DNA from 2 places in the Variovorax sp. Soil_C_33 genome. Region 2 is predicted to be linked to the other one. Evidence: riboswitches for the same ligand, from Rfam matches in the RefSeq annotation. Region 2 holds a riboswitch; the other holds the start of a gene.
What was found. A riboswitch is a leader RNA that binds a small molecule or an ion and turns the genes downstream of it on or off. The one in region 2 is predicted to bind glycine.
Positions count from the first base shown of each region.

Region 1: it holds a riboswitch for glycine, as region 2 does, so the genes downstream of both, gcvT (glycine cleavage system aminomethyltransferase GcvT) here and AC3A6B_RS08455 (FAD-dependent oxidoreductase) in region 2, are expected to answer to the same signal.

Region 1 covers NZ_JBDGJK010000018.1:33,766-41,350, forward strand. Annotated here, with positions in the region: gene AC3A6B_RS23950 (NAD(P)H-hydrate dehydratase) at 1-285, opposite strand, end outside; gene AC3A6B_RS23955 (histidine phosphatase family protein) at 302-1,069, opposite strand; gene gcvP (aminomethyl-transferring glycine dehydrogenase) at 1,148-4,042, opposite strand; gene gcvH (glycine cleavage system protein GcvH) at 4,055-4,429, opposite strand; gene gcvT (glycine cleavage system aminomethyltransferase GcvT) at 4,455-5,651, opposite strand; glycine riboswitch at 5,663-5,778, opposite strand; glycine riboswitch at 5,791-5,894, opposite strand; gene AC3A6B_RS23975 (hypothetical protein) at 5,924-6,832, opposite strand; gene AC3A6B_RS23980 (hypothetical protein) at 6,968-7,498, opposite strand; gene AC3A6B_RS23985 (TRAP transporter large permease) at 7,585-7,585, opposite strand, start outside.
Region 2 covers NZ_JBDGJK010000004.1:158,610-166,194, forward strand. Annotated here, with positions in the region: gene AC3A6B_RS08455 (FAD-dependent oxidoreductase) at 1-1,187, opposite strand, end outside; glycine riboswitch at 1,266-1,372, opposite strand; gene AC3A6B_RS08460 (helix-turn-helix domain-containing protein) at 1,504-2,238, opposite strand; gene AC3A6B_RS08465 (hypothetical protein) at 2,359-3,201, shown strand; gene AC3A6B_RS08470 (MFS transporter) at 3,223-5,184, shown strand; gene AC3A6B_RS08475 (phosphatase PAP2 family protein) at 5,184-5,837, shown strand; gene AC3A6B_RS08480 (YiaA/YiaB family inner membrane protein) at 5,941-6,426, shown strand; gene AC3A6B_RS08485 (hypothetical protein) at 6,462-6,920, shown strand; gene AC3A6B_RS08490 (DUF2145 domain-containing protein) at 6,989-7,585, shown strand, end outside.

The DNA.
Region 1 (7,585 bases), on a different contig from region 2:
ATCGAAGCCGCCGCCGCGCGTCTCCGGCAAGGCGATGACGCGCGATTCGGGAATCGCCAGCGCCAGTCCTTGCGCGATGCAGCGCGGCGCGGCGATGGTGAGCTTGCCGGCGCCGGCGCGCAGTGCCGCGGTGCCGGCGAGCAGGGCCGCGCCGGGCGTCTCGCCGCTGCCCGCGACCACCAGCACGCGCCCGCGGCTTTCCTTGTCGGCATCGTCGCCCGGATCGGGCAGCGGCCACCGCGCCAGCGTGGCCTCGGTCAGGGCTGCGGCACGGGAGCTTGCCATGGCGCGGGCTGGGCGCTCAGGGCTTGGGCGCGGCAGGCTCGTCGGGCGCGCTGGTCACAGGCGTGGCCGCCTCGCGCAGCGGTGCGAGGAAGTTCACGAGGTCGAGCCGCATGACGGCATCTTCGTCCTGCTGCCGCTCGGCGCGGTAGGAGGTGACGGCGCAGTTGGGCACGTCGCCCTGGCGATCGATCTCGAGGATCTTCTGCTCGTCCATCTGTTCGAGCAGGTAGCGCATGCAGTTGACGGTGACCTGGTGCGCCACCACCAGCACGCGCCGGTCGGCGTATTCGCGCGTCACCATCTCGAGCAGGCTGCGCAGCCTGAGGATCACGTCGCACCAGCTTTCGCCGCCGGGCGGGCGGAAGTAGAACTTGCCCACGTGCACGCGCTGTTCGTTCAGCTCGGGATGCTTCTGCCGGATGCCGAGCTTGGTGAGGCGGTCGAGGATTCCGAATTCCTTCTCGCGCAGGCGCTCGTCGACACGCAGCTTGGCCACGCTATCGGACAGCCGGCTGCTCTCGGCGACGAGGCGTGCGGTCTCGCGGGCACGCAGGTAGGTCGAACACAAGATCACCTCGGGCTGCTCGTCGGCCGGCAGCTTCGCGAACCATTCGCCCAGTGCGACGGACTGCGCCACGCCGAGCTCCGACAGCGGCACGTCGATGTCGCGCCAAGCCAGGTCGATCATCGCCAGGCCGCCGGCTTCCGCGGCGTCGCGCGCCACATTGCCGGCGCTCTGACCGTGGCGCACGATCCAGAGGGTTTGCGGCCAGTTGGATTGCATGGGAGCGCCGATGATAGGAAGCGCTCCCGGCCCGGGCCGTAGGCCGAGGCCTATTCGCCGGGCGCGCCGCGGGCCTCTTCAGGCGTACTCGCCCACCGGCACGCAGCTGCAGAACAGGTTGCGGTCGCCGTAGACATTGTCGACGCGGCCGATCGGCGGCCAGTACTTGGCCTCCTTCAGCGTGGCGAGCGGAAAGGCGCCGAGCTCGCGTGAGTAGGGATGCGTCCATTCGCTCACCAGCAGGCTGGCGGCGGTATGCGGCGCATGCTTGAGCGGGTTGTCGTCCTTCGGCCAGACGCCTTCCTCGATGCGGCGGATCTCGCCGCGGATCGCGATCATCGCGTCGATGAAGCGGTCGAGCTCGGCCAGCGGCTCGCTCTCGGTCGGCTCCACCATCAGCGTGCCGGGCACCGGAAAGCTCAGCGTCGGTGCGTGGAAGCCGTAGTCGATCAGGCGCTTGGCCACGTCTTCGGCCGTCACGCCGCTCGTGTCCTTGAGCGGGCGCAGGTCGAGAATGCATTCGTGCGCCACGTGGCCGTTGGGGCTCGCGTAGAGCGTGGGGTAGTGTTCCTTGAGGCGGGAGCTGATGTAGTTGGCGCTGAGGATCGCGATCTCGGTGGCGGCCTGCAGGCCGACCGCACCCATCATGCGGCAGTACATCCAGCTGATCGGCAGCACCGCGGCATTGCCCAGCGGCGCGGCGGACACGGCGCCGACGCCGTTGGACGCGACGCCCGCCGTCGCATGCCCCGGCAGATAAGGCACGAGATCTTCGACCACGCACACCGGCCCGACGCCCGGGCCGCCGCCGCCGTGCGGGATGCAGAAGGTCTTGTGCAGGTTCAGGTGGCTCACGTCGCCGCCGAACTCGCCGGGCGCGGCCACGCCGACCAGCGCGTTCATGTTGGCGCCGTCCACGTAAACGCGGCCGCCGTGCGCATGCACGATCTCGCAGAGTTCCTTGACGCGGGTCTCGAACACGCCGTGCGTGCTGGGATAGGTGATCATCACCGCCGCCAGCTTGTCGCCGTGCTTCTCGCAGGCGCGCTGCAGGTCGTCCATGTCGACGTTGCCTTGCGCGTCGCAGGCCGTCACCACCACCTGCATGCCCACCATCTGCGCGCTGGCCGGATTGGTGCCGTGCGCGGAGGAGGGGATCAGGCAGATGTTGCGATGCCCTTCGCCCTTGGCCTCGTGGAAGGCCTTGATCGCCAGCAGCCCCGCGTATTCGCCCTGCGAACCGGCATTGGGCTGCAGGCTGATGCCGGCGTAGCCGGTCGCTTCGCAGAGCCAGGCGCGCAGCTGGGCGTCGAGCAGGGCGTAGCCCTGCAGCTGATCGGCCGGCGCGAAGGGATGGATGTTCGCGAACTCGGGCCAGGTGATCGGGATCATCTCGCTGGTCGCGTTGAGCTTCATGGTGCAGCTGCCGAGCGGGATCATGCTTCGGTCCAGCGCCAGGTCCTTGTCGGAGAGGCTGCGGATGTAGCGCAGCATCGCGGTCTCGCTCTTGTGGGTGTTGAACACCGGGTGCGTGAGGAAGGCGCTGGTGCGGCGCAGGTCCTCGGGGATGCGCGGCACGATGCTGCCGGCGAGCTCGTCGAAGCGCGGCATCGGCGTGCCGGCAGGCACGAACAGCGCCCACAGCGTCTCGATGTCGACGCGCGTGGTGGTCTCGTCGAGCGAAATGCCCAGGTGGTGCTGCAGGCGCTGGCGCAGGTTGATGCTGGCCGCCTGCGCGCGCTCCTGGATCTTCGGCGTGTCATCGCCGGTCTTGACGGTGAGCGAGTCGAAGGCGGTTTCGTTGACCAGCTCGCGGCCCATCTGTTCGAGGCCTTGCGCCAGCACCGCGGTGAGCGCGGCCACGCGCTGCGCGATGCGCGTCAGGCCCTGGGGCCCGTGGTAGACCGCATACATGCTCGCGACCACAGCGGGCAGCACCTGCGCAGTGCAGATGTTCGACGTCGCCTTCTCGCGCCGGATGTGCTGCTCGCGCGTCTGCAGCGCGAGCCGGTAGGCCGGCTGGCCGTGCGTGTCCACGCTCACGCCGACCAGGCGGCCGGGCAGCGAGCGCTTGAACTCGTCGCGGCAGGCCAGGTAGGCCGCGTGCGGGCCGCCGTTGCACATCGGCATGCCGAAGCGCTGCGTGGTGCCGCAGACGATGTCGGCATCCCACTCGCCGGGCGGCGCCAGCAGCGTGAGCGCCAGCAGGTCGGCCGCGACGCAGAAGGCAGCGTCGCAGGCGTGGGCGTGGCCGGCGAGCGGGCGCAGGTCGTGCACGTGGCCGGTGGTCGAGGGGTACTGCGCGAGCACGCCGAAGAAATCGCCGCTGGTCATCAGGTGCGGCAGCGTCTCGGACACGGTGCTGACCTTGACCTCGATACCGAGCGGCGCCGCGCGTGTCCTGATGACCTCGATGGTCTGCGGGTGGCAGTCGCCCGAGACCAGGAACACGTTGCTCTTGCTCTTGACGCTGCGCTTGGCGAGCGTCATCGCCTCGGCCGCCGCGGTGGCCTCGTCCAGCATCGAGGCGTTGGCGATGGCCATGCCCGTGAGGTCGCACACCATGGTCTGGAAGTTGACCAGCGCCTCCATGCGGCCCTGCGAAATCTCGGCCTGGTAGGGCGTGTAGGCGGTGTACCAGGCCGGGTTCTCGAGCACATTGCGCAGGATCACGCCGGGCGTGTGGGTGCCGTAGTAGCCCTGGCCGATGTAGCTCTTCGCCACCTTGTTCTTCGCCGCGATGGCCTTGAGCTCGGCCAGCGCGTCGGCCTCGGTCACCGATGCCGGCAGGCGCATCGGCCTGGTGCGGCGGATGGCCGGCGGCACGATGCCGTCGATCAGTTCGGCGCGCGTGGTCGAGCCGACGGCGGCGAGCATGCGCGCTTCGTCGGCGGCTTCGATGCCGATATGGCGGGCGATGAATTCCTCGGCGTTTTCCAGTTCGCCGAGGGAGGGCAGGGACGACTTCGGCATTGGCGTTTCAGTTCAGTTTTCGTCGGCGAATTTTTGGTACGTGGTGGCGTCGAGCAAGGCATCGAGCTGCGCGACGTTGCTGATCTTCATCTTGAAGAACCAGCCCTCCGTCTCGGGCGCGCTGTTGGCGAGCGACGGATCGGCGCGCAGCGCCTCGTTGACTTCGGTGATCTCGCCCGTGATGGGCATGAACACGTCGGCGGCCGCCTTGACCGACTCGACCACGCCGGCGACGTCGCCCTGGCTGTAGCTCTTGCCGACTTCCGGCAGGTCGACGAAGACCACGTCGCCCAGCGCATCCTGCGCATGGACGGTGATGCCGACGGTCGCGATGCCGCCGTCGGCGGCCTGGACCCACTCGTGGTCCCGGGTGTACTTGATGGTCATGCAAAAACTCCTTGAAAAAACAGAATCAGCCGCGGTAGTAGCGCGCGGGCACGAAAGGCATGGTGCTCACTTCCATCGGCACCGGCTTGCCGCGCACGATGGCCTGGATGCGGGTGCCGGGCTCGGCATAGGCGAGCGCGACATACGCCATCGCGACCGGCCGGTCGACCGTGGGGCCGAGCAGGCCGCTGGTCACCTGCCCGATGGACACGCCCTCGAAGGATTCGAGCAAGCTGCCGTCGCGCACCGGCACGCGCTCCAGCGCCACCAGGCCGACGCGCTTGCGCTTGAGCGTGTGGTGGTCCAGGTGGCCTGCGGCGCCATTGGCCGCCGTGAGTTGCGCCAGGATCCTGGCCGCGCCCGGAAAGCCGCCTTCGCGTGCACCGCCGGTGCGCCGCACCTTCTGGATCGCCCAGTTGAGCGAGGCCTCGACCGGCGTGGTGGTCTCGTCGATGTCGTTGCCGTAGAGGCACAGGCCCGCCTCGAGCCGCAGCGAATTGCGCGCACCCAGGCCGACGGGCTTGACCTCGGGCTGGGCGAGCAGCAGCCGCGCGAGCGCATCGGCATCCCTGGCGGCCACCGAGATCTCGAAGCCGTCTTCGCCGGTGTAGCCGCTGCGCGTGGCGAAGGCCGCGATGCCGCCGATCTGCACCGCGCCGCCGGTCATGAAGACGAAGCGCTCGATGCCGGGCGCGAGGCGCGCCAGTGCGGTCACGGCCTGCGGGCCCTGCAGCGCCAGCAGGGCGTGCTCGGGCATCGGCAGCACTTGGCAGCGCGTGCCGAGCTTCGCCTGCATGTGCGCGATGTCGGCCACCTTGCAGGCGCCGTTGACGATGACGAACAGCGAGTCGTGGCCTTCGTTGAAGAACATCAGGTCGTCGAGGATGCCGCCCTGGTCGTTCAGGAGCAGGCCGTAGCGCTGCTTGCCGGGGGCCAGGCCGATCACGTCGACCGGCATCAGGCTTTCGAAGGCGGCGGCGGCATCGGGGCCGACCAGGCGCAGCTGGCCCATGTGCGAGATGTCGAACAGGCCGGCGGCCTCGCGCGTGTGCTTGTGCTCGGCCATCAGGCCGGCCGGGTATTGCACCGGCATCGAATAGCCCGCGAAGGGCACCATGCGGGCGCCGAGCTCCAGATGCAGGTCGTAGAGCGGGGTCTTTTGCAGGTCGTCGGGTGCGGGGGCCAAGGCACTCTCCAAAGGGGCAGTCCAGATCCATGACATTCTTGCCATGGGCCACCCCTGCTGTCCGCTTTACCTGAGAGATTCGCCCCACGATCGGGGTTTGCTCCTTCGGTGGACGGCGCTGCGAACAAAACGCGATGCGCCGCCTCTCTCCAGCAAGGAAACGCCCGGAAAACGGGGCGCTTCGTCAGTCCTTTTGCCTGAGCGTTCGGGCCCGCTTTTTCGAGGGGACCTGCGCCTTCGGCGGCCCCGCGCTGCGAGGCTCTCTCCTGACCCGTCCGAGTGTAAGGGATGCGCCCGGCCCCGGCCGCTCAGGAGCGCTCCAGGCGCAGCCGCCTGAGCAGAAACTTCTCCCACAGCTTGTCCGCAACGAGCTGAAGCGAGCTGCGAATGTGCGCTCGGGCGTTGCGCGCGTCGTAGGGCGACCGGAGGTCGGCGCCCAGTTGCCGGGCACGCACGCTGAGCATGCTCTCCGAGAGCACGCAGCGCGCCTTCATGCGCAGGTCGTCGAAGTTCTCGTCGGAGAGCGGACTGGCCTTGTGCCACTCGTGGTCCCACTTGAACCTGCGCTGCCTGGACGGGTCGCCCTCGTCCCTGATCAGCCAGGCTGACACGAAATCGACATAGGCCTCGTCGACGCTGTCGCGAAACAGACGGTGCTCGGGTTCGAAGCTGTCGTAGACCAGCGCGTCCAGCAGTTCGTTGCCCGGCGAGAGCGTGCCGAGCTGGCGGCGCAAGTTGGCGTTCATTGCGAAGCAGTAAGTCGAAACCCATTCGAGCAGCGGACCAAGCGGCGTCATGGTCGAACGCGGGAAGTCGTTGATCTCGCCGAACAGCCACGGCCCGGGATGCACCCCCAGCCGCCCGATCTCGCTGCTGAAGCCGGCGACCCGGCCTTCGCTCCATGCATGGGTGCGGGCGATGGTGTCGTTCGAGAAGATCCAGACGTCGGGCTCGCCGCCGCGCGCGAGGAGGGCTGAAATCCCTTTGTCCCAGCCTGTGAACTCGCGGTTGGAGTTGTCGCCCGCGATGAGGAAGCCGTCTTCGAATTCCGTATCGCGCAAGGCTTCGCTGCCCGTGGACCTCGCGTTGTCCACGATCGCGAGTGCGAAGCGATTGCTCCCGTCGGCCAGCTGCCGTCGCAGCCTGGTCAGCACCTGAAGCGAATGATCACGATGCTGACCTCCGTACTCCAGATGAACAAAACCGTAGTTCGTCATACCTGTTGTTGACAGAAAAAAGAAGGGAGGGTCGGGGCGCCGGAGGGGCGCGACGCGACGAGTATGCCTCCTCGTCTTGTCAGCGAAGACGCCGAGTTGCAGCCGGTGCGGCCACGACGGCCGACGCGCCCACTTTCAGTGCATGAACTCGGGCGGCAGCAGCTTGTCGATGCGTTCGCGGACCGATTCGGCGCGTTCGGCGCCCGCGATCTTCTCGATCTCGCCGAGCATCTCGGCGGCGACGGTCAGCATCGAGTCGCGGTCGCGCGCCTCGCGCAGGAGCTCGCGGAACTGCCCGGCGAGGACCGGATCGCGCCGGACGAACATGCGCTCGCACAGATCGAAGAGGAACATCCGCGTGGTGGCCAGCGAGCGCTTGCCGTCGAAGATGTCGGCCGCGACCGGCGGTTCGGGGGGGCTCGCCTCGAGCGCTGGGGCTGCCTGCGCCGGCGGCGCAGCGGGTTGCGAACGATGCAGATAGCCCTCCTGCACCAGGTGCAGCGCCACGCGGCCGGCTTCGTCGCGGCTGCCGAAGAGCTGGCCGAAGTCGGTCACCGAGCGCCGGCCGTCGGCCATCAGCAGCAGGGCGCGCTCGCGCTGGCCCAGCGTGCGCCGGCTGCCGGCCTGGAGTTCTTGGCGCGCCTTGTCGGTCTTGAGGAGGAACATGGGATGCTGCAGCGTTCGGAGTCGAAGCGCCGCAGCATCGGCCAGCCGCGTGACATCCCGGTGAAAGCCGGGACACCGGGTGTGAAC
Region 2 (7,585 bases):
GACTTGCCGGCGCCGCAGGCGTTGATCCAGCCGCGCGCACCCGGCGCGACGTTGAGGAAAAGATTGAACAGGCGGGTCTTGCCGATCATCGGGAGGCCGTCATGGCTGACGGCATGCACGGCCGTATCGAGGGAAGCATGCGCCGTGTCGGCCGCGCCGGGCAACAGCGTCTCGATGCGATGCAGGATGGCGTCGACGCGGTCCGAATCGGGCTCATTCTCCTCGTCGAGGCTGGCGCGCACGGTGGCCGAGACCCGCAGGCAGTCGCCGCCGGGGGTTTCGACGCGCCGGATGCGCAGCTTGCCCTGCCGGTCGCGCAGCGCGACGCGCGGCGCTCGGCTCGCGTCCTTGAGAGGGATCGTGACGATGTATTCGCGCAGGAAGCGGAAAGGCATGGCGATCTTCAGCTTTTCGGCGTGCATCGCGCTGGAAATGCCGAGCGCCAGCACATAGGCCTGGCCGCGCAGGACGGTGGGCTGGCCGTCGGCATCGAGCAGCTCGACGTGGTCGATGCGGCCTGCGCGCTCCTTCAGCGAGATCACCGTGTGCTGGGTCAGGAAGCGCACGCCGGCCGCGCGGCACAGGAACACCATGCTGGCCGCGAACTGGGCCGGATCGCGCGTCGCCGGATCGTCGAGCGAGTAGGCCGCGCCGGCGAGCTCACCGCGAAGGGCCTCCAGGGCCGGCTCGATGTGCAGCGCCTCTTCGGCCGTGACCAGACGCTCTTCGCAGCCCAGATCTTTCCAATGAGAGGCGCGCGCCAACCGGGTATTGAAGGCGTCGGCATCGGTGTAGAAGCTCAGCAGGCCCGGGTTGCGCTGACCCGGAGGCACGCCGGCTTCGTCGCGCAGCGAACGCACGATGTCGCGGCTGTAGGCGCCCAGCCGCACGAGGTGCTCGGTCGGCTTGGATTTCGGCATCTCGCCGATGGCGCGATCGAGCAGCTTTGCGAGGCGTCGCCGCAGGCTCACGTAAAGCCCCACCCATTTCGCCCGGGCGGCACGGCGGTCGGCGAACTGCCGAAGGAGCTGGGCGGCCGCGGCGGTGACGACTGTTTCGACGCGCCCGCGCGCCTTGGCCGCCGGCGTGGCGTGCCTGTCGACCACGATCACTTCGTGACCCAGCTGTTGAAGGTAATAGGCCGATGTCACGCCGAGCAAGCCGGCGCCGAGCACAACCACGCGCATGTCCAGATCCTTTTGGGATGGCATGAACGGCGGGTCGGGCGCTCACCGTGCGGAGCCGCCTTTACCCGGGGTTCAGATGCCGCTCCCCCTGTCCTCGGTACCTGAGAGATTCATCCGCTGCAACCCGCAACGGACTTGCTCCTTCGGTGCATCACCTGGCGTGATGACTCTCCAGACGGCGATTGATTAAGTGGGCAGTCATTCGAACCGATACGAGGTTCACCTGAGCGTTCATGGGAGTTTGCGCCAACGGTGGGATGTCGATGCATCCGCTTTCCTGCGGTAAGAATTTTAGCTTAGAAACCGGTTTCTGCGGCTAGGCCCTGCGAAGCCGCGTGAACAGCTCGAACTCCCAGTTGCGCATGCCCAGAAGCAGCGTGTAGCCCTCGCGTTCCTTGGGCGAGAGCTTCTGGTCGGTCTGGTGCTGCTGGGCGAAATCCTGGGCCACGCGCTGCAGGCGGTCCAGAAAGGCCGGCGCCAGCGAGCGGCTGATCGAGCCGTGAACCAACAGCAGGCCCTCGGCCGGCCCGTCGAAACCGCCTCGGTAGTAGTCGAGCACCACGTTCTCGCGGAAGAAGTCCATCACCGGACCGTGCGGGCGCCAGCGGAAAGTCTTGGCGAGTTTCAGGCGGTAACGGTTCAGCGGCCGCAGCTCGATGATGCCGATGCGGTCGAGCTGCGCGAGGTAGCCGATGCATTCGGCCTCGCTGATGCGGTAGGCGGCCACGATCTGCTCCAGCGTCCACTGGCTCAGGACGCAGATGGCCAGGAGCAGGAGCTTCTTGTCCTTGACCACGGCCTTTTCCTGCTCGAGCGTCAATTCCTTGAGCAGCGGCTGCGCGTCGGCCACGCGGCGGGCGAGCTCGGCGAAATCGATCTTCAGCGCGCGGCAGATCGCATCGACCCGCGTGAGCGGCATGTCGCCCTTGGCGAGCATGCGCTTGACGCTGGATTCGGCCATGTCGAGCGACTTGGCGAGGTCCGCATAGGTCATGCGGGCGGTCTTGAGCTCGTTCTTCAGAGCCTGCACGAGGTCGACGGTGGTGCTCATGGGTTTGGTATTGCCTTTCGATACCGGGGGGCGTGAAAAAGTACTCCGTATCGATTCTCGATGCTCCCGGAGCGGTTGACAACCTACATTCCGCCGCACACACATCACCCGGAGCCCGCCATGCCTCTGCCTTCTCTCACCCGCCGCGAATGGGGCCTCTTGTCCTTCTTCGCCTTGCTCCTGCTGCTTGCGATCGCCGGTCCCGTGCTGCCGGCGCCCGGGCTGGGGGGCGCGCCTTTTGCCGACGACCGAGGCTGGCACGGCGTGCCCTACGCGATGGACGTGCTGAGCAACCTGCCGTTCGCAGTGATCGGCGTCTGGGGGCTGCGCTGGCTGCACTGGCTCGAACGGGCGCACGAGGAGGCGCAGGATGCCGCGCCGCTGCCCCAGGCCGTGGCGCAGCCGCCGGTCAACACGCTCGACTGCGCCTGGATGTTCTTCGCGGGGCTGATCCTCACCGCCGCCGGCTCGGCCTTCTATCACCTGCAGCCCGACGGCCTGCGGCTGGCGGCGGACCGTGCCGGCATGGCGGTGGCCTTCGCCGGCCTGATCGGCTGTGCCGTCTGCGAGCGGGTCAGCGCCCGTGCCGGCTGGCCGGTGGCCTGGTTCACGCTGGCCGGCGGGCTGCTGGCGGTGGCCGTCTACCAGGTGAGCGGCAACCTGCTGCCGTGGGCGCTGGTCCAGTTCGGCGGCATGGCGCTGGTGCTCGCGCTGGCCCTGGCCAAGCCGCTCGCCGGCGCCGTCGGCCTCAGGCTCGGCTGGGTGATCTTCTTCTACGCGCTGGCCAAGCTTTTCGAGCTGTCGGACCATGCCATCTACGAAGCGACGCACCAGTTGATGTCGGGCCACAGCCTCAAGCACCTGGTGGCGGCGCTGGCGGCGCTGCCGGTGCTGCACGCGCTGCAGTCCGTGGGACGGCAGACGCTGCGGCACAATCCGGGCGCGGCCGCGGTGACGGCCTGAGGAACCCGCCAGGGAATTCGCATGACAGCACCGGTCCACGCCTCCATTGCCATCGCGCCCGAAGCGCATGCGCACGCCAATCAGTTCGCCTTGCTCGGGCAGCGGAGGTTCGCCCCCTTCTTCTGGACCCAGTTCGCAGGCGCGGCGAACGACAACCTCTTCAAGTTCGCATTCACCGTGATGGTGACTTACCAGCTGCAGCTGAGCTGGATGCCTCCGGCCATGGCGGGGCTTGCGATCGGCGCACTCTTCATCCTGCCCTTTCTGCTGTTCTCGGCGACGGCGGGGCAGCTCACCGACAAGTACGACAAGACGAAGATGATCCGCTTCGTCAAGAACCTCGAGATCGCGATCATGGCGGTGGCGGCCTGGGGCTTCATGCGGGCCGATGCCGTGGTGCTGCTGGGCTGCGTGTTCCTGATGGGGCTGCACTCCACGCTGTTCGGCCCAGTCAAGTTCGCCTACCTGCCGCAGGTGCTCGATTCGCGAGAACTCACAGGCGGCAACGGCATGGTCGAGATGGGGACCTTCGTCGCGATCCTGCTGGGACAGGTGGCCGGCGGTCTCCTCGTCGCGCTGCCGCAAGTCGGCCACACCACGGTGGCGGTGGCTTGCGTGCTGCTGGCGCTCGCGGGGCGCGCGGTGGCGCAGGCGATTCCACCCGCGCCGGCCACGGATCCGGGCTTGGCGATCAACTGGAATCCCATCAGCGAAACCTGGCGCAACCTCCGGCTGGCGCACGGCAACCTGGTCGTGTTCCGTTCTCTGCTGGGCATCTCGTGGATGTGGTTCTTCGGCGCCGTGTTCCTGAGCCAGTTCCCGAGTTTCGCGAAGGAGGTGCTGCACGGCAACGAGCAGGTCGCCTCGCTGCTGCTGGTGGTGTTCTCGGTCGGTATCGGCATCGGCTCGCTGCTGTGCGAAACCCTGAGCCGCCGGCAGGTGGAGATCGGCCTGGTGCCGTTGGGCGCCATCGGCATGAGCGTGTTCGCCATCGATCTCTACTTCGCCTCGCGCGCGCTGCCCGCTGCGGCGGAGATGGGGCTTGGTGCCTTCATGGCCCAGCCCGCGCATTGGCGCGTGATGGCCGATCTCGGCCTGCTGTCGCTCTTCGCGGGGCTCTACAGCGTGCCGATGTACGCGCTGATCCAGTTGCGCAGCCAGGCCACGCACCGGGCACGGATCATCGCGGCCAACAACATCCTCAACGCGCTGTTCATGATCGGCAGCGCGGTCATCGCCGGCGCGCTGCTCAAGGCCGGCTTCACGATCCCGCAGATCTTCTTGTTCACCGGCATCGCCAATGCCGTGGTGGCCTTCTACATCTTCATGCTGGTGCCGGAGTACCTGCTGCGCTTCGTGGCCTGGGTGCTGTCGCGCATCGTCTATCGCTTCGACGTCAAGGGCGAGGAGCACATTCCGGCCGAGGGTGCGGCCGTGCTGGTCTGCAACCACGTGAGCTTCATCGATGCGGTGCTGCTGATGGCCGCGAGCCCGCGGCCGATCCGCTTCATCATGGATCACCGCATCTTCCGCGTGCCGGTGCTCGGCTGGCTGTTCCGGCTCGCCAAGGCCATTCCGATCGCGCCGCAGAAGGAAGACCCGGCAGCCTATGAAGAAGCCTTTGCCCGGGCGGTGCAGGTGCTGCGCGAGGGCGATCTGCTCGCGATCTTTCCGGAGGGTGCCATCACGCGCGACGGCAGCCTGCAGCCCTTCAAGGGCGGCGTGATGAAGATCCTGGAGGCCGCACGCGCCGAAGGCATCGATGCGCCGGTGATCCCGATGGCGCTGACCAACCTCTGGGGTTCGTACTTCAGCCGCGTCGAAGTGCGCGAGGGCGCCAACGTGGCCATGGTGCGTCCGTTCCGGCGCGGCTTCTTCAGCCGGGTGGGACTCCATGTCGGCAGCGCCATGGCGCATGCGGATGTGCAGCCCGAGGCTTTGCAGCGGCGCGTGAGCGGACTGCTGGGAAGCCAGCCGAGCTGATGCTGTTTCTGCCCGACGGCTTCTGGTACTCGATCACCTGGTTTGGTGACAGCGGCTTCCTGCTGCCCGTCGCGGCCTGGATCGCCGTGTGGCTGGGCGTGCGGACGGTCACCCGGCCGATCGCGTGGCGCTGGCTCGCGCTGTTCGGCTCCGCCGGCGCCATGGTGGCCGCTTCGAAGATCGCCTTCATGGGCTGGGGCATCGGCAGCGCCATGCTCAACTTCACCGGCATCAGCGGGCACACCATGCTCTCGGCCAGCGTCTGGCCGGTCGCCTTCTGGCTGACCGCCTCGCATTGGGAGCCGCGCGTGCGCGTCTCCGCCGCCACGCTCGGCTGGGTCTTCGCTGCGCTCATCGGGCTGTCGAGGCTGGCGATCTATGCCCATTCGAAGTCGGAGGTCGCGGCCGGATTCGCGCTGGGCGCGGCCGTCAGCGCGTTCTTCCTGTGGCAGCAACAGCACCGGCCGCCGCCGCGGCTTCATTGGATCCTGCTGCTGATCAGCATCCTCTCGCCGGTGCTCTTCCTGCGCCCCGGCACGCCGGCACCTACGCACGATGCGCTCGGGGTCATCGCCGTGCGGCTGGCCGGCACCGAGCGGCCCTTCACGCGCGAGGACCTGCTGCGCCGCCGGGTGCGCCAGGGTATCGATTAAAGATACCGAGGGCGCCGCCGGTCGCCACTGGTGCAGTAATTTGCGCCTCGCCGAGGAAGTGCGAACCATCATTCGCGCACCTTCACTACGCCGCGAGGCATTCATGCAACCCTTCTCTTCCACCGTTTCCATCCAACGCGACACCCGCGCCTGGCAAGTCCAGGTCTGGATCTCCTTCGGGATGGCCGTGTTCCTCTGCGCCACAGGGCTCGGCTGGCTGCCGGGGCAGGCGCTGGACCGCGCGTTCATGGTGATGGGCTACGTGTTCTGCCTCTCGGCCGCCTTCGTGCTGGCGAAGTTCGTGCGCGACAACCAGAGCGGCGCGACCCCGGGCGCCGGCGATACGCCGATGTGGAAGCTGGTCGTCTGGGGCGGCTTCTTCACTGCGATGGGCCTGACCGGCTGGGGCCTGCTGCGGATGGAGATCAGCGAGACCTACAAGGCCTTTCTCGGCGTGAGCTGGCTGTTCCTGATCAGCTCGGCCTTCACGCTCGCCAAGACCCTGCGCGACCGCCATGAAGCCGATCTCGCCGAGGCGCGCCTGCAAGGCCGCCGCGAAGCCCGCGCCGAAGCCGGCCGAAGCGAATGAAGCGCCCCGTCCACCTCATCTTTCGAAAGCACATCATGAAGAAGTCCTTCGTCACGGTTCTGATGGCGGCTTGCGCCGCGATGGCGGGCATTGCCGCACCGCTTCACGCCCATGCGCAGAGCGAAGCCTCGGCGGCGCTCTCGATGCTGCCGCTGGCCTCGGTCGTCGGCGTCGCCTCGGTGGCCGGCAGCGCGGCGAGCGCCGCGGTGGCCTTGCCCGCGGCGCTGTCGGCGGGTGGTTCCGTCCTCACGGTGGTGGCGGTCGAGGCATCGGTCGACGGCACGGTCTACCTGCTCGAACGCGCATCCGACGGCGCCCGAGCCAGCATCAGGGTGCTGGGCCGCGCGGCGCACGGTGCGTCGGTCGTGGCCGGCACGGTGGTCACGGTCAGCGTGATCGGCACCGGCGTCGTGCTGTCGGTGGCCGGCGAGGTGCTGGCCTTCGTGCCCAACGCGGTCGGCCGCGCGCTGCTCCACAACGAGAAGCTGTCATGAGGCGCGCCCCCACCAATTTCGGCCCCTACGAGATCGAGTACCGGGCCCGGGTTTCCCGCCCGCGTCGAATGCTCCGGGCCATGCTTCAGGTGTTTGCGGCCGCGGCGGCCATCGTGCTGGCAGGACTCTTCCTGTTCCCGCTCAGTGCCCATGCGGGGCGGTCTTGCGAAGAGCGCAGGCCAGACGTGGCATCGATCGTCAAAGGCATGCAGCTCGCGGAGCGCACGGCACAGGCGCTCGACGCCAGCGGAGCGCGGGTCGTGCTGCTGGCACGCGCAGGGCAGGACCTGAGCAAGTACGGGCTGCGCTATTCGCACATGGGCCTGGCCTACAAGACCGAAGCGGGAAGCTGGCGCGTGGTCCACAAGCTCAATCAATGCAGCACCGCCGTGGCGGCCATCTACAGGCAAGGGCTGGGCGAGTTTTTCCTCGACGACCCCTGTCGTTACGAAGCCGCCTGGGCGGTGCCGGCGCCGGCCGTGCAGGCGCAGCTGCTGGCTGTGCTCAATGAATCGCCCTCGCGCATCACCCGGCTCCATGCTGCGCCCTATAGCATCGTGAGCTACGCCTGGGGCCACAAGTACCAGCAGTCGAACCAGTGGGCGATCGAGACGCTGGCCGCGGCGATGGAGCCCGGCACCATCCGCACCCGCGAGCAGGCCCAG